Regions from separate parts of the Arthrobacter sunyaminii genome, predicted to be linked through region 4. Evidence: riboswitches for the same ligand, from Rfam matches in the RefSeq annotation. Region 4 holds a riboswitch; each other region holds the start of a gene.
The links. A riboswitch is a leader RNA that binds a small molecule or an ion and turns the genes downstream of it on or off. The one in region 4 is predicted to bind S-adenosylmethionine.
Positions count from the first base shown of each region.

Region 1: it holds a riboswitch for S-adenosylmethionine, as region 4 does, so the genes downstream of both, KG104_RS10710 (flavin reductase family protein) here and KG104_RS05670 (bifunctional o-acetylhomoserine/o-acetylserine sulfhydrylase) in region 4, are expected to answer to the same signal.
Region 2: it holds a riboswitch for S-adenosylmethionine, as region 4 does, so the genes downstream of both, KG104_RS15415 (hypothetical protein) here and KG104_RS05670 (bifunctional o-acetylhomoserine/o-acetylserine sulfhydrylase) in region 4, are expected to answer to the same signal.
Region 3: it holds a riboswitch for S-adenosylmethionine, as region 4 does, so the genes downstream of both, KG104_RS01010 (LLM class flavin-dependent oxidoreductase) here and KG104_RS05670 (bifunctional o-acetylhomoserine/o-acetylserine sulfhydrylase) in region 4, are expected to answer to the same signal.

Region 1 covers NZ_CP076456.1:2,395,879-2,399,078, reverse strand. The annotation lists gene aspS (aspartate--tRNA ligase) at 1-57, shown strand, start outside; gene KG104_RS10715 (hypothetical protein) at 195-848, opposite strand; gene KG104_RS10710 (flavin reductase family protein) at 1,069-1,575, opposite strand; SAM riboswitch class IV at 1,630-1,747, opposite strand; gene KG104_RS10705 (PhzF family phenazine biosynthesis protein) at 1,852-2,688, shown strand; gene KG104_RS10700 (nitronate monooxygenase) at 2,699-3,200, shown strand, end outside.
Region 2 covers NZ_CP076456.1:3,401,586-3,404,785, reverse strand. The annotation lists gene KG104_RS15425 (3-hydroxyacyl-CoA dehydrogenase family protein) at 1-235, shown strand, start outside; gene KG104_RS15420 (tyrosine-protein phosphatase) at 245-973, shown strand; gene KG104_RS15415 (hypothetical protein) at 927-1,313, opposite strand; SAM riboswitch class IV at 1,329-1,465, opposite strand; gene KG104_RS15410 (LLM class flavin-dependent oxidoreductase) at 1,523-2,548, opposite strand; gene KG104_RS15405 (RBBP9/YdeN family alpha/beta hydrolase) at 2,621-3,172, shown strand; gene KG104_RS15400 (ATP-dependent DNA ligase) at 3,195-3,200, shown strand, end outside.
Region 3 covers NZ_CP076456.1:201,324-204,523, forward strand. The annotation lists gene KG104_RS01000 (aliphatic sulfonate ABC transporter substrate-binding protein) at 1-262, opposite strand, end outside; gene KG104_RS01005 (ABC transporter ATP-binding protein) at 370-1,194, opposite strand; SAM riboswitch class IV at 1,594-1,708, shown strand; gene KG104_RS01010 (LLM class flavin-dependent oxidoreductase) at 1,744-3,165, shown strand.
Region 4 covers NZ_CP076456.1:1,292,274-1,295,473, reverse strand. The annotation lists gene metX (homoserine O-acetyltransferase MetX) at 1-655, opposite strand, end outside; gene KG104_RS05670 (bifunctional o-acetylhomoserine/o-acetylserine sulfhydrylase) at 664-1,980, opposite strand; SAM riboswitch class IV at 2,052-2,167, opposite strand; gene KG104_RS05665 (VOC family protein) at 2,345-2,995, shown strand.

The DNA of each region.
Region 1 (3,200 bases), 1.1 Mb from region 4:
GACTTCAAGCCGGAAAGGAAGGCTGAGGCCAAGCAGGACGACGCCAAGAAGGACTAGGTCTTTCGCAAGATTCCAGAATGATCAAAGTGCCCGGCCGCTGATGCGGCCGGGCACTTTCATATTTCGACTTCATATTTCGACTTCATATTTCGACGCACCGGTAATTCTCGGTGATTTATTCCGACAGCCTTTTTTTAGCCCGGTGCGGGTGCCGTAGTTGCGGGCCCCATGGAAGTTTCGGGCGCCATAGTGGGGACCGGCAGATTATAGACAACAAGCCAGTAATCTCCGTCCGGCCCGTCCACTGTGATGGATGCCGGGGTTTGGTCCGGTGTGACAATGTGTTCGAAAGACGTCAGGACCGGCCAATTGCAGTTGCTGCTGCTGGAAGTGGTCACTGGGTTTGAATCAGTATCCAGGACCTCGATGCTGTAGTCCCCGGGCTGGTTGCAGGTGAGGAATACGCTGAAGCTGGTCCCCGGTTCCATCCCGGGCAGATCGAAGGTGCTCCTCCCGGTGCCGCGTTCCTCGAGCACGACGCTGGCGTTGAGTGGACGCCACTTGGGGTTTTGCTGGAAGTAGCTCTCAAGACTGATGGGATTGTCCGCCCGGAACAGTGCCGTCATGGCCGGGTCATTGGGGAGAGGAGGCTCCGTGCTTCCGGGGGGCAGTTCCACGCCGATGCTGCTCCGGCTGGAAGAACGGGCTGAGGGGGACGCCGTGGCGGTCTCCTCAGCAGTGGACGACGATGTGGCCGGTTTCGAGGAAACGGCCTCGGGCTCCTCCTGGGCGCTGCATCCTGTCAGCACCAGGCCCAGCGCCGCTGCGGGAAGCAGGGCCTTCTGCATAAACGGCAAATCCGACGCTCTGCCCGGCCTTGCCTTAGTCCGTGATGGGCCATTGGCATTTCTGTTTCTGGTCATCTCCGCTACTTCCTTCCGAAGTAATCCGAAGAACGATAGTGGACCCGGATCCGTATGTAAATGATTGGTAACGGACGGCTGCTGTTATAAACCCGTGGAAACAATTCGCGGCTCCGTATTTCCGGTGCCGACACATTTTTGCCGGTCAGGCGAATTCGGGAACACCCAGACGGCGAAACGCTGAACCGTGGAATATCAGGGGCTCGTGGGCATCCTCGTGTGAGGCATGGCCGTGCACTCGTAGCAGCACCACCTGGTGGTCCCCGGCCGGAACCTCATTTTCCACGGAGCACTCAAGCCAGAGGGCGGCCCGGTCCAGGAACAATGATCCGGAGTCATCCGTGTGCAGATCCAGTCCGGCGAAGCGGTCTCCGGCCCTGGATGCAATCTGTTTGCAGACGCCCTCGTGATCAGAACCCAGAATCGACACGCCGATGCGGGCCGAGCCCCGCAGCACCGGCCACGTGCGGGACGTGTTCTGCACGGCAAACATCACCAGCGGCGGATCCATGGAAACGCCCACCGTGAAGGAAGAAGCAACCAGGCCCTGCGGCTCGCCGTCAATGACCGCGCACAGGGCGGCAATGCCGGACGGAAAACGGGAGAACGCCCGCCGCAATGCAGCGGGTTGAAGGTCGGTCAAAAGTGCCATGCTCAAAAGATCCTCTGCCTCAGGCGCCCGGCAACCCGATACGTCGGTAGCGAAGCGCGGTACTTGCCGGGCCGGTCGGAAACCGGGCGGCCGAATCGTCACCTGGAGCACCCCGCTACGGCGAGAGGGTTGCCGTCCAGCCGGCCAGGGCCCGTGGCTGGAACTCTTGATTCCTGCTCCAACGTAGGCCGGGCAGTACCGGGACACAAACCCCCGCCACAGTTCGTAAACTCCGCTTCATAAAAGTCATGGGAATGAAGGGATACAGTGTGAAGAATGAGACAGCGGTGGTTTAAGCAGGTGGACGTTTTCGGCAGCGAACCGTATTTGGGCAACCCGCTGGCGGTGGTACTCGAAGCGGAAGGGCTGACGGATGCCGAGATGGCCTCCTTTGCCCGGTGGACCAACCTTTCCGAGACCACTTTCGTCCTGCCGCCCACCGTGGACGGGGCCGACTACCGGGTCCGGATCTTCACCCCCGGCGGGGAGATTCCCTTCGCCGGACACCCCACGCTGGGCACGTGCCACGCCTGGCTGGAGACCGGGGCCAAGCGCCGGTACCCCGACGTCGTCGTACAGGAATGCGGCATAGGACTCGTGACGCTGCACGCCAATGCCGGGATCGCGGCGTTTGCCGCTCCGCCCCTGCTGCGCTCCGGTGAGCTGGAGGACGATGTCCTGGACCAGGCCCGGCAGGCACTTGGCCTGGAACCGGAGCAAATCCTCGCCTCCAACTGGATCGACAACGGACCCGGCTGGCTGGGACTGCTGCTCCCGGACGCCGCAACCGTCCTGGCGTTGAACCCGAATCCCGTGATCATGGGCAACCTGCGCGTGGGCGTCATCGGCGCGCAGCCGGCGGACACGGAAACAGACTTTGAAGTGCGCGCCTTCGTACCGGGTCTCGGTATTGCAGAGGACCCGGTCACCGGCAGCCTCAATGCCGGACTCGCCCAGTGGCTGATCGGAGCCTCACTGGCACCGGAACGCTACGTCGTCACCCAGGGCACTGCCGTCCAGCGCTCCGGCCGGGTCCGCGTCTTCACCCGGGACCGCAAAATCTGGGTGGGCGGTTCCACGGTCACCTGCATTGACGGCACCGTCACACTGTAAATCGGGCACCATGTTCACCCTAAACTCGCTCGCCCTTCCGGTTATCGGTGCGCCCATGGCCGGAGGGCCTTCCACCCCGCAGCTGGCTGCCGCAGTGGGGGAGACCGGCGGGCTCGGCTTCCTGGCCGCCGGTTACAAGAGCGCCGGCTCCGTGGCGGACCAGATCACCCAGCTGCGCAGGCTGAGCGGCCGGCCCTTTGGCCTGAACCTCTTCGTTCCGGATGCTGCCAACACCTACCCGGTTGCCGCACAGGATCAGGCTGCGGGCAAGGCTGCAGCCCAGGCCCGAAGAATCGAAGCGGCCCGGACCTTCCGTAAGCACCTGGTCGCAGCAGCAGAACAGGCTCCCGCCGGAACGGCGGTCACCGAACCCGGGATGCCGGATCCCAACGACGACGACGCCTGGCAGGCCAAGCTGGAACTGGTCCTGCGGGAGCGGGTCCCGGTAGTGTCCTTCACCTTCGGATTGCCGGAACCGGCTGTCTTTGCCGAGCTCGCCGCGCAGGGAATCT
Region 2 (3,200 bases), 1.8 Mb from region 4:
GGAGGGCGTGGCCACGGCAGAGGATATCGATGCCGCCATGGTCCTGGGCTACAAGCACCCCACGGGACCGCTGCGGACCACCGACATTGTGGGTCTGGACGTGCGCCTGGGCATTGCCGAGTATCTTGCCGAAACCCTTGGTCCGCGGTTTGAACCGCCGCAGATCCTTCGTGACAAGGTGGCGCGCGGCGAGCTCGGCCGGAAGTCCGGCAAGGGCTTCTTCGACTGGTCCTAGAGTGGCGTGATGGGCAACCGGGATGTGGAGTGGGAAGGCGCGGCGAATGCCCGTGACCTGGGCGGCATCCCGGTTGCCGGCGGCGGCTCCGTGGCACCCGGCCGGATCTTCCGGATGGGCCGGTCCGAATGGCTCACTGAGCGCGGCTGGGCGCAGGCCCGCGAAGCAGGCGTCCGCACCGTCGTCGACCTCCGCAACGACGTCGAGCAGGGCCGCCGGGACACCGACCCGGAGGTGGGCGCCGACGCCGCCGCCGGCATCACCTTCCTGACCCGGCCCACCCAGGAAGCGAACGATCCCGACTTCACCGCGCTCTGCGGCCCGTACATGGATTCACCCAAGTGGTATCGGGAGAACCTGCGCCGCTGGCCGGAGAAGATCGCCGCCGTCGTTCAGGCCCTCGCAGACGCCGACGACGGCGCGGTGGTGATCCACTGCTCCGCCGGCCGGGACCGCACCGGGCTCATTGCCATGCTGCTGCTCCAGCTGGCCGGGGCATCACCGGAGGCCATTGCCGATGATTATGAGCAGGCGGTCCGCGGTATTAATGCCTTCCACGCCACGCAGGTGCATCCGCGGGAAAAGCCGCTGACTCCCGATCAGGAAGCCGCCCGGGTGGCCGACGGACGGCGTGAACTGTTCCGCGCCCTGGACGGGCTGGACGCGGAACAGTACCTGCGCGACGCCGGGCTCAGCCCTGCTGTGCTGAAGCGGCTTCGGCGCCGGATGCTGAACTGAAGCCGCTACACGGCCTGAGCTTTTCCGGCGTCGCCAAGTAGAAAAAAGAGCGCCGGGCCGGGCCGTCGAAACCGCCGGGGACCAGGAGCGAGGAGTATCGGGCGCACCACTGGGCCGCTCCGCCGGAACCGGCGAGGGCCAGGGCCAGCGTCGGCAGGTCATGGAACCACATCAGCTGCTGCCTGCCGTCCACGACCACCTGGACGATGCCCAGGTCCAGGTCCACGTAGGCCTGGGCATCCACCCAGTCATCGAAGCCAACAAGCTTCTTGGCATGGATCTGATGGATGTTATGGCCGGGCCGGAAGCTGGCGCAGCGGGTGTCACTGGAAGTGCTCACAGCGTGTTCCTTTACAGGTTGTCCTTGCCTGCGCCGGGCGGCGTCAGGCCGCTTCGTCATCCGAACCACCCGCCGAACATGGGGTTGGTGTGAGGCCAGTCGGAGCTTTTACGGACCCGGATTCCTCCGGGCGTTGGCCACCTCTCGTGAAGCTGACACCACCATAGCGCATGCCGGTGACAGCCGGGAACCGCCGGGTGCGGGAGGCATCAGCGCCAGCCGGCCGCCGGCGCGACATGCTTCACGATGTTCTCCAGCAGCTGCACGTTGTAGTCCACGCCCAGCTGGTTGGGCACCGTCACCAGAAGCGTGTCCGCAGCCTGAACCGCGGCGTCCGCGGCAAGCTGGGCGGCAATGACATCAGGTTCGCCAATGTAGCTCTTGCCGAACCGGGCCAGGCCGCCGTCGAGCCGCCCCACCTGGTCGCGTCCCTCGGCCTGGGCGCGCAGCCCGAAATACCGGCGGTCGGTGTCGGTCACCAGCGGAATGACGCTGCGGCTGACGGATACCCGCGGAGTCCCCTCATGTCCCGCATCGGCCCAGGCCTTGCGGAACACCGCAATCTGCTCGGCCTGGAGCTCGTCGAAGGGAACTCCTGTATCCTCCGTCAGCAGGGTGGAGCTCATCAGGTTCATGCCCTGTTCGCCGGTCCACTTGGCCGTCGCCCGGGTTCCGGAACCCCACCAGATCCGTTCTGCGAGGCCGGGGGACTGCGGATCGATGGCCAGTGCGTCGGAACTGCCGGTCATCATCGGATCCGCGTTCGCCAAACCTGCACCGGCAATCGCAGCCCGGAACACCAGCGTGTGCTTGCGGGCCTCATCCGCATCGGTGCTGTCCCCGGTGGGAACGTAGCCAAATGCCTCATATCCGCGCAGCGCGGGCTCGGGTGAACCCCGGCTCAGGCCCAGCTGAAGCCTGCCGCCGCTGATCAGATCCGCGGCCGCCGCTTCTTCGGCCATGTACAGCGGATTTTCGTAGCGCATATCGATCACCGCCGTGCCCAGTTCAAGCCGGTGAGTCCGTGCGGCCATGGCGGACAGCAGAGGGAACGGCGCAGCGAACTGCGGGGCGAAGTGGTGGACCCGAAGGAAGGCTCCGTCAATACCCGCTTCCTCGGCTGCCACCGCCGTTTCGACGGTCTGCAGCAGGGCGTCCCTGGCGGTGCGGACAAAGGAACCCTGCACGTCGCGGTAATGTCCAAAGGACAGGAAACCGATCTTCTTCATGTTCATTGACAGCACCGGTTTCCGAGCAGATATTCCCGGCTGCCGGCTCCCGGCACCACAGGATGAGAGGCGAACAGCATGCACCTGACCATGGTCCCCGGGATCGGCGGCTCCAATGATGAGCACTGGCAAAGCCGGTGGCAGGACGGTGCCCCGGACGTGTCCCGGATTTCGCCGTCGTCGTGGGATGACCCGAACCTGGAGAACTGGATGGACGCGCTCGACGACGCCGCCGGCTCCCGCGGCGGTGACACCATCCTCGTGGCCCACAGCCTGGGCTGCCTGGCCTCCGCCGAGTGGCTGCTGCGCAATCCGAAAGGCGCCCGGGGTGTGCTGCTGGTGGCGCCGCCGGATCCGGCCGAGCCGGCCTTCCCGGACACTGCCGGATCTTTCCGGGACCCGCGGTTGGAGCCGCTTCCGGTGCCCGGACTGCTGGTTGCCAGCGAAAACGATCCCTACTGCACCCTCCCCGGAGCACGGCTGCTGGCCCAGGCCTGGGGTGTCCCCGTGATCGACGCCGGAGCACTGACCCACATCAATGATGAAAGCGGCATCGGGAACTGGCAGCAGGGCCGGGACCTGCTGACCGCGTTTGCCGCGGGGCTGGGCGTTTCCATTCCCCTCGGCTGAAAACCGGGTAAGAATGGGGCCCATGAAA
Region 3 (3,200 bases), 1.1 Mb from region 4:
GCACCCACTCCACCGTGACGCCGTCGTCGGCGAGGGCGGATTCCAGCCAGCCCTGGTCCTTGATGATCAGGCTGAGCGGGTTGTAGGTGGCGAAGTCGAGGGTGAGGGTTCCGCCGTCGGCCGCGCCGGCGTCGGCGGCGGCATCGGAATCCTCGCCTGCCACGCAACCGGTCAGCAGCAGGGAAGCTGCGGCGGCGGCTGCGGCCAGGGCCTTGAGCGCGGTGCGGGAAGCTGAGGGGGAACTGAGGGAACGGCTGTTCATGGAAATTCTTTCTGATGAGTTGGCTGCGAGGCATCGCGGTTCATGCGCAAAATGGGCGCAGAACGGCGGGGGTAGCGGCCCTTAGACGGGTGACGCCGGGAGAAGTTCTAGTGGCGGTCGACGCCGAGGCGGGCCAGGAGCTCGCCGCGCATTCGGGCCAGCTCGGCCGAGGCGCGGTTCCGCGGGCGCGGGCCGGGCACGGTGATGGTGTCTGTAATGGTGGCTCCGGAAGCACCGGGCTCCCTGCCCAGGACGATGATGCGGTCCGCCAGCTGGAGGGCTTCGTCCACGTCGTGGGTTACCAGCAGCACCGTGGTGGGGGTGGCCCGGTGAACCGCGAGCAGCAGGTCCTGCATCTTCAGTCGGGTCAGGGCATCCAGTGCACCGAACGGTTCATCCAGCAGGAGCACGCCGGGCGTGCGGGCAAGGGCCCGGGCAAGAGAAGCGCGCTGCGCCATGCCGCCGGAAACTGCCCGGGGACGGTGTTTGGCGAAGGCGGCCAGTTCCACCAGCTCCAGCAGTTCGGCCACCTTGGCCTTGCCGTTCTTGGCGCTGATGCCCTTGGGCAGGCCCATGGCGATGTTGGCCTGCAGGGTTTGCCAGGGCAGCAGCCGCGGTTCCTGGAACGCGACGGCGCACCGGTCATCAATGCCGCGCACGGGTGTTCCGTTGATCCGGACTTCCCCGCTGGTTGGAGCGTCCAGGCCGGCTGCGGCCCGCAGGAGCGTGGACTTTCCGCAGCCGCTGGAGCCCAGGATGGCCAGGACTTCGCCGGCATGTACGTCAAAGGTGATGTCCCGCAGCACCTGGTGGGTTTCACCGCCGGAGCCGAATGCGCGGCCGAGGGAGGAAAAGGCAACGGGAAGGGCGGAGCCGGCGGCGCGCGTTTGGGGCGGCGCGGCGGCAGGGGACTGTGAAGCCAGAGCGGTCATGTTAACTCTCCATCGGTCCTGGCAGTAGCACCCTACGGATAACGCCTTGGGCCGGTAGGCCTCCTGCGGTGTTGTCCTCGCTATTGCCGTCCCTCAAGGAGGAGGTACGGCAACCAGGGTTGCTGCGGCTTCACTGATCCAGGTCTCTCAGCCGCTCGGGATGGTCAAGAGCAACTAAACGCGCGATTGCGGAAACCGGCAAGTCCCCCGCGTAATATTTCGACGCCGCCTGTGCCGGCGGGGGCGCCGGGGGGGTGGGAGTGGAGGCCAAGCTATCTGTGGAGTCTGGGACAGGATGGGGCGTGCTGCCAACCAGTGGTCATGCGGGGTCATAAATCCGTTCACACGGGGTCATGTTCTTTCCTTGCCTGTTCCGCTGTGCAAATACTGGTGGCGAAGGATCATGAGTCCCAACGCAAAGCTCTGGCTGGTTGGGCGGCAACCCTCTTTCCGTAGCGGGGTGCCCCAGATGAGGATCCGGCCGTGTCGCGTCCGCGAACGGCAAGTACGGCGCCCCAGCGGGTGCGTCCCGTCCCGAAGGATTTCCCCGTGTCCGAATCATCTTCCTCAACACCTCAGAACAGCCGGCGGCAGATCCGGTTCAACGCCTTTGACATGAACTGCGTGGGCCATCAGTCTCCGGGACTGTGGCGCCATCCGCAGGACCAGTCCGCGAATTACACGGATCTCCGCTATTGGGCCAACCTGGCCCAAACCTGCGAGCGCGGATTGTTTGACGGCATTTTTATCGCAGACGTCCTGGGTACCTATGACGTGTATGGAAACTCCAACGAGGCCACACTGCGGCAGGGCACCCAGGTGCCGGTGAATGACCCGCTGCTGCTGGTCTCCGCCATGGCACTGGTCACCGAGCACCTCGGTTTCGGCATCACCGCGGGAACAGCCTATGAACACCCCTACCCCTTCGCGCGGCGCCTCTCCACCCTGGACCACCTCACCAACGGCCGGGTTGGCTGGAACGTGGTTACCGGCTACCTGCCCTCGGCGGCCCGCAACATGGGTGCCGAAGACCAGCTTGAGCACGACGAGCGCTACAACCACGCGGATGAATACCTCGAGGTGATCTACAAGCTGCTGGAAGGCTCCTGGGAGGATGACGCCGTCGTCCGGGACAAGGACAGCGGCATCTTCACCGACCCGGCGAAGGTGCATGACATCAACCATGAGGGCAAGTACTTCAAGGTTCCCGGCATCCATATCAGTGAGCCGTCACCGCAGCGCACCCCGGTGATCTTCCAGGCCGGCGCCTCGCCGCGGGGCATTGCCTTTGCCGCCGGCAATGCCGAGGCCGTCTTCGTGGGCGCCCCCACGAAGGAAAAGCTCAGGGCCACGGTCACCCGGATTCGTGATGCCGCCGAAGCCGCCGGCCGGGACCGCCACTCCATCCGGATCTACACGCTGCTGACCATCATCACCGCGGCAACATCCGAGGAAGCCGAAGCCAAGCATGTGGACTACCAGCGGTACGCCAGCGACGAGGGTGCCCTGGCCCTGATGTCCGGCTGGCTCGGCGTGGATCTGTCCACCTACAACCTGGACGAGCCGCTGGGCAATGTGCAGTCCAATGCGATCCAGTCTGCCGCGGACAACTTCCAAAAAGCGAAGGACGACGGCGAACCCTGGACGGTGCGCGACATCGCCGAATCCGCGGGGATCGGCGGGCTGGGTCCGCGGCTGGTGGGCTCGGGGTCCGACGTCGCCGAGGAGCTGATCCGGTGGGTGGAAGAGACCGATGTGGACGGCTTCAACCTGGCCTACGCCATTACCCCGGGTACCTTCGAGGACGTGGTGGAATTTGTGGTGCCGGAGCTGCAGAAGCGCGGTGCCTACCGGACGGAATATACCCCGGGGACGCTGCGCCACAAGCTCTTCGGTGCCGGTGACAAGCTGCCCGAAAACCACCGCGGCGCGTCCTTCCGTCTGCAGCCGGCAGGGATTCCGGCACGCTGAGGGGTTCCGCCGTCCGGCCGGAGGTTTGCGGGGCG
Region 4 (3,200 bases):
AGTCGCCGCCGTTGAAGTCCGGATCCAGCCGGATGGCTTCCAGCTGCGCCTGGCCAAAGGCAATTTGCTCCGCGGAACTGGCAGCGGTGCAGGCAATGACGGCGCAGCGCTGCACCCGGCCGGGTTCGGTGGCGGCCCATTCCAAAGCACGGGCGCCGCCCAGGGAACCGCCGAGCACGGTGTGCCAGACGCGGATTCCCAGCTGATCGGCCAGGCGTGCCTCAGCGCGGACCGAGTCCCGGACCGTGACAAAGGGAAACCGCGAACCCCACGGGAGCCCCTGCGGATCCGGTGACGAGGGTCCGGTGGATCCGTAGCAGCCGCCGAGCATGTTGATGCAGACGACAAAGTACCGGTCAGTGTCCACCGTCTTGCCCGGACCCACCAGTGCGTCCCACCAGCCGTCCTCGTCGCTGCTGCCCCGGGCCACGTGGGTGCTGCCGGTGAGGGCGTGGGCCACCAGTACGGCATTGTCCGCATCCGCGTTGAGGGTCCCCCACGTCTCGTAGGCAAGGGAAACGTCCGGCAGGTAGCCTCCGGTTTCCAGGTGCAGGCTGCCGATGCGCGCATGCCGCAGCACCCCGTCCCCGGCGGAGTGCTGCGGCGCGGTGCGGCCGGCGGTTCCGGCAGCGTTTGAGGTAGAAGGAAGTGTCACGCTGCCCGCTACGCTCCCTTGGCTGCCCGGAACCCGGCGTCGAGGTCCGCAATAATGTCGTCAATGTGCTCAATGCCCACTGAAAGCCGGACCAGCCCGGGGCTGACTCCCGCTGCCAGCTGCGCCTCGGCCCCCAGCTGGCTGTGGGTGGTCGACGCCGGATGAATGACCAGGGAGCGCACGTCACCCACGTTCGCCACATGGGAGTGCAGGTCCAGGGCATCCACGAACCGCTTGCCGGCGTCGATGCCGCCGTTGATCTCGAAGGAGACAATGGCGCCCGTTCCGCGCGGCCCGTAATGGCGTCCGCGCTCGAACCACGGGCTGGACTCCAGGCCCGCATAGGCGACGGAGACGACGTCGTCGTGCCCTTCCAGCCAGTTGGCCACCGCGACGGCGTTGCTCACGTGCCGCTCCATGCGCAGGCTCAGGGTTTCCAGGCCCTGGGCAATGAGGAACGCGTTGAACGGGGACACGGAGGAGCCAAGATCGCGCAGCAGCTGGACCCGCGCCTTGAGGATGTAGGCGAGGTTGGCACCCAGAATGCCGCCGGCGCCCAGGTCACGGGCATAGACGAGACCGTTGTAGCTCTCATCCGGGGTGTTGAAGCCGGGGAATTTCTCCGGATCGGCACCGAAGTCAAAATTGCCCGAATCCACGATGACGCCCGCAATGGCGGTACCGTGCCCGCCGAGGTACTTGGTGGCCGAGTGCACCACAATGTCCGCACCCCACTCGATGGGCCGGATCAGGTACGGGGTGGAGAGCGTGTTGTCCACGATCAGGGGAATACCGGCCTCATGCGCCACTGCGCTGATGCCCTCGATGTCCAGTACGTCCTGGCGGGGGTTGGAGACCACCTCACCGAAGAAGGCCTTGGTGTTGGGCTGCACCGCCGCCCGCCACTGCTCCAGATTGTCCGGATCGGCCACGAACGTTGTGGTGATGCCGAACTTCTTCAGCGTGTGCTTGAACAGGTTGTACGTGCCGCCGTAGAGGCTGGGGCTGGCCACAATGTGGTCTCCGGCTTCGGCCACGTTGAGAATGGCGAAGGTTTCCGCGGCCTGCCCGGAGGCGAGCAGAAGTGCCCCGATCCCGCCTTCAAGGGAAGCGATCCGGTTTTCCACCGCTTCCTGCGTGGGGTTGCCGATGCGGGTGTAGATGGGGGCAAGCTCAGCCAGGGCGAACCGGTTGGCCGCTGCTTCCGCACTGGGAAAGACAAAGGACGATGTCTGGTAAATAGGCAGGGCGCGGGCGCCGGTAGCGGCGTCGGGCTCCTGGCCGGCATGGATGGAACGGGTTTCGAAGGACCAGTTTTCTGACACTGCTTAGCTCCCATAACCTAAGGGCCGCACAGAGACTTCCGGCCGGAACAAGGTAACCGGCAGCCACGTGGGACCCGCGCTTGCCCTGCATCCGTTGAGGCAGGGCCAGGTCTTCACCCGGGGCACCCCACCGCGGTTGGAGGGTTGCCGGCCAGCAAGCCGGGGCTATCTGCTGGCACTCATGACCTATCCCCTATGAAAACGGATAAGTCCGGCGCCTGCAAGGAGTGTGACGGATCATTTCCAGGGCGTCGGCGGCACGGATGGCGCGTACCTTTTCCCGGCGGCTGCGGGGAAAGCGCCTTTGGCCGCCTTAGGTGGTCCTAAGTCGAGACGCTGGTCACAACGTGCCATTATGGGCCGCATGCGCTTGGACCATGTATCTTATGCCAGTGAATCCGACGGTCTTTTGGCCACGACAGAGAGGATCGCAGACGCTCTGGGAGCGGACTTCGTCAAGGGCGGCGTCCATCCGCGTTTTGGTACGCGGAACATGATCCTTCCCCTGGCCAACCATCAGTACGTCGAGGTGGTGGAGGCCCTGAACCACCCGGCCTCGGACAAGGCTCCCTTCGGCCAGGCAGTGCGCCAGCGCTCCGAGTGCGGCGGCGGCTGGATGGGCTGGTGCGTGGCCGTGGATGACCTCGCCCCCTTTGAAGAACGGCTTGGACGGCTCTCCGTTCCGGGCAACCGGAAGTTCCCCGACGGACAGGAACTGACCTGGCGGCAGATCGGCATCAACGGCCTGATCGCCGACCCCCAGGTGCCGTACATGCTGCGCTGGGATGACGGAACCGAGGAACTGCACCCCTCGGCCGCCCTGCCCGGCATGCCCGGTGCCGTGAAGCTGGACTCGCTGACCATCGCCGGCTCCGCTGACCGTGTGGCGCAGTGGCTGGGCACCCCGGCCGAGGAACCGCTGGAGAACGTGGGTGTCACGTGGATTTCCCCCAAGGGCACGCCCGGCATCATGTCCGTCACGTTCAACACGGCCAAGGGCCTCGTCGAGATCTAGTTCTGCTGCCGTTCTGGGCATCCGCGCACCTTTCGGGCGGACCGGACCCCTGATCCGCTGCCGTTTTGGGCAGCTGCGCACCTTTTGGGCGGACCGGACCCCTGATCCGCTGCCGTTCTGGGCATCCGCGCACCCTTCGGGAAATCACTGCCGGTCCGCACCGGCAGCAGAATCCCAATCCGGATGCGCCTGCCCAAAGTGGTCG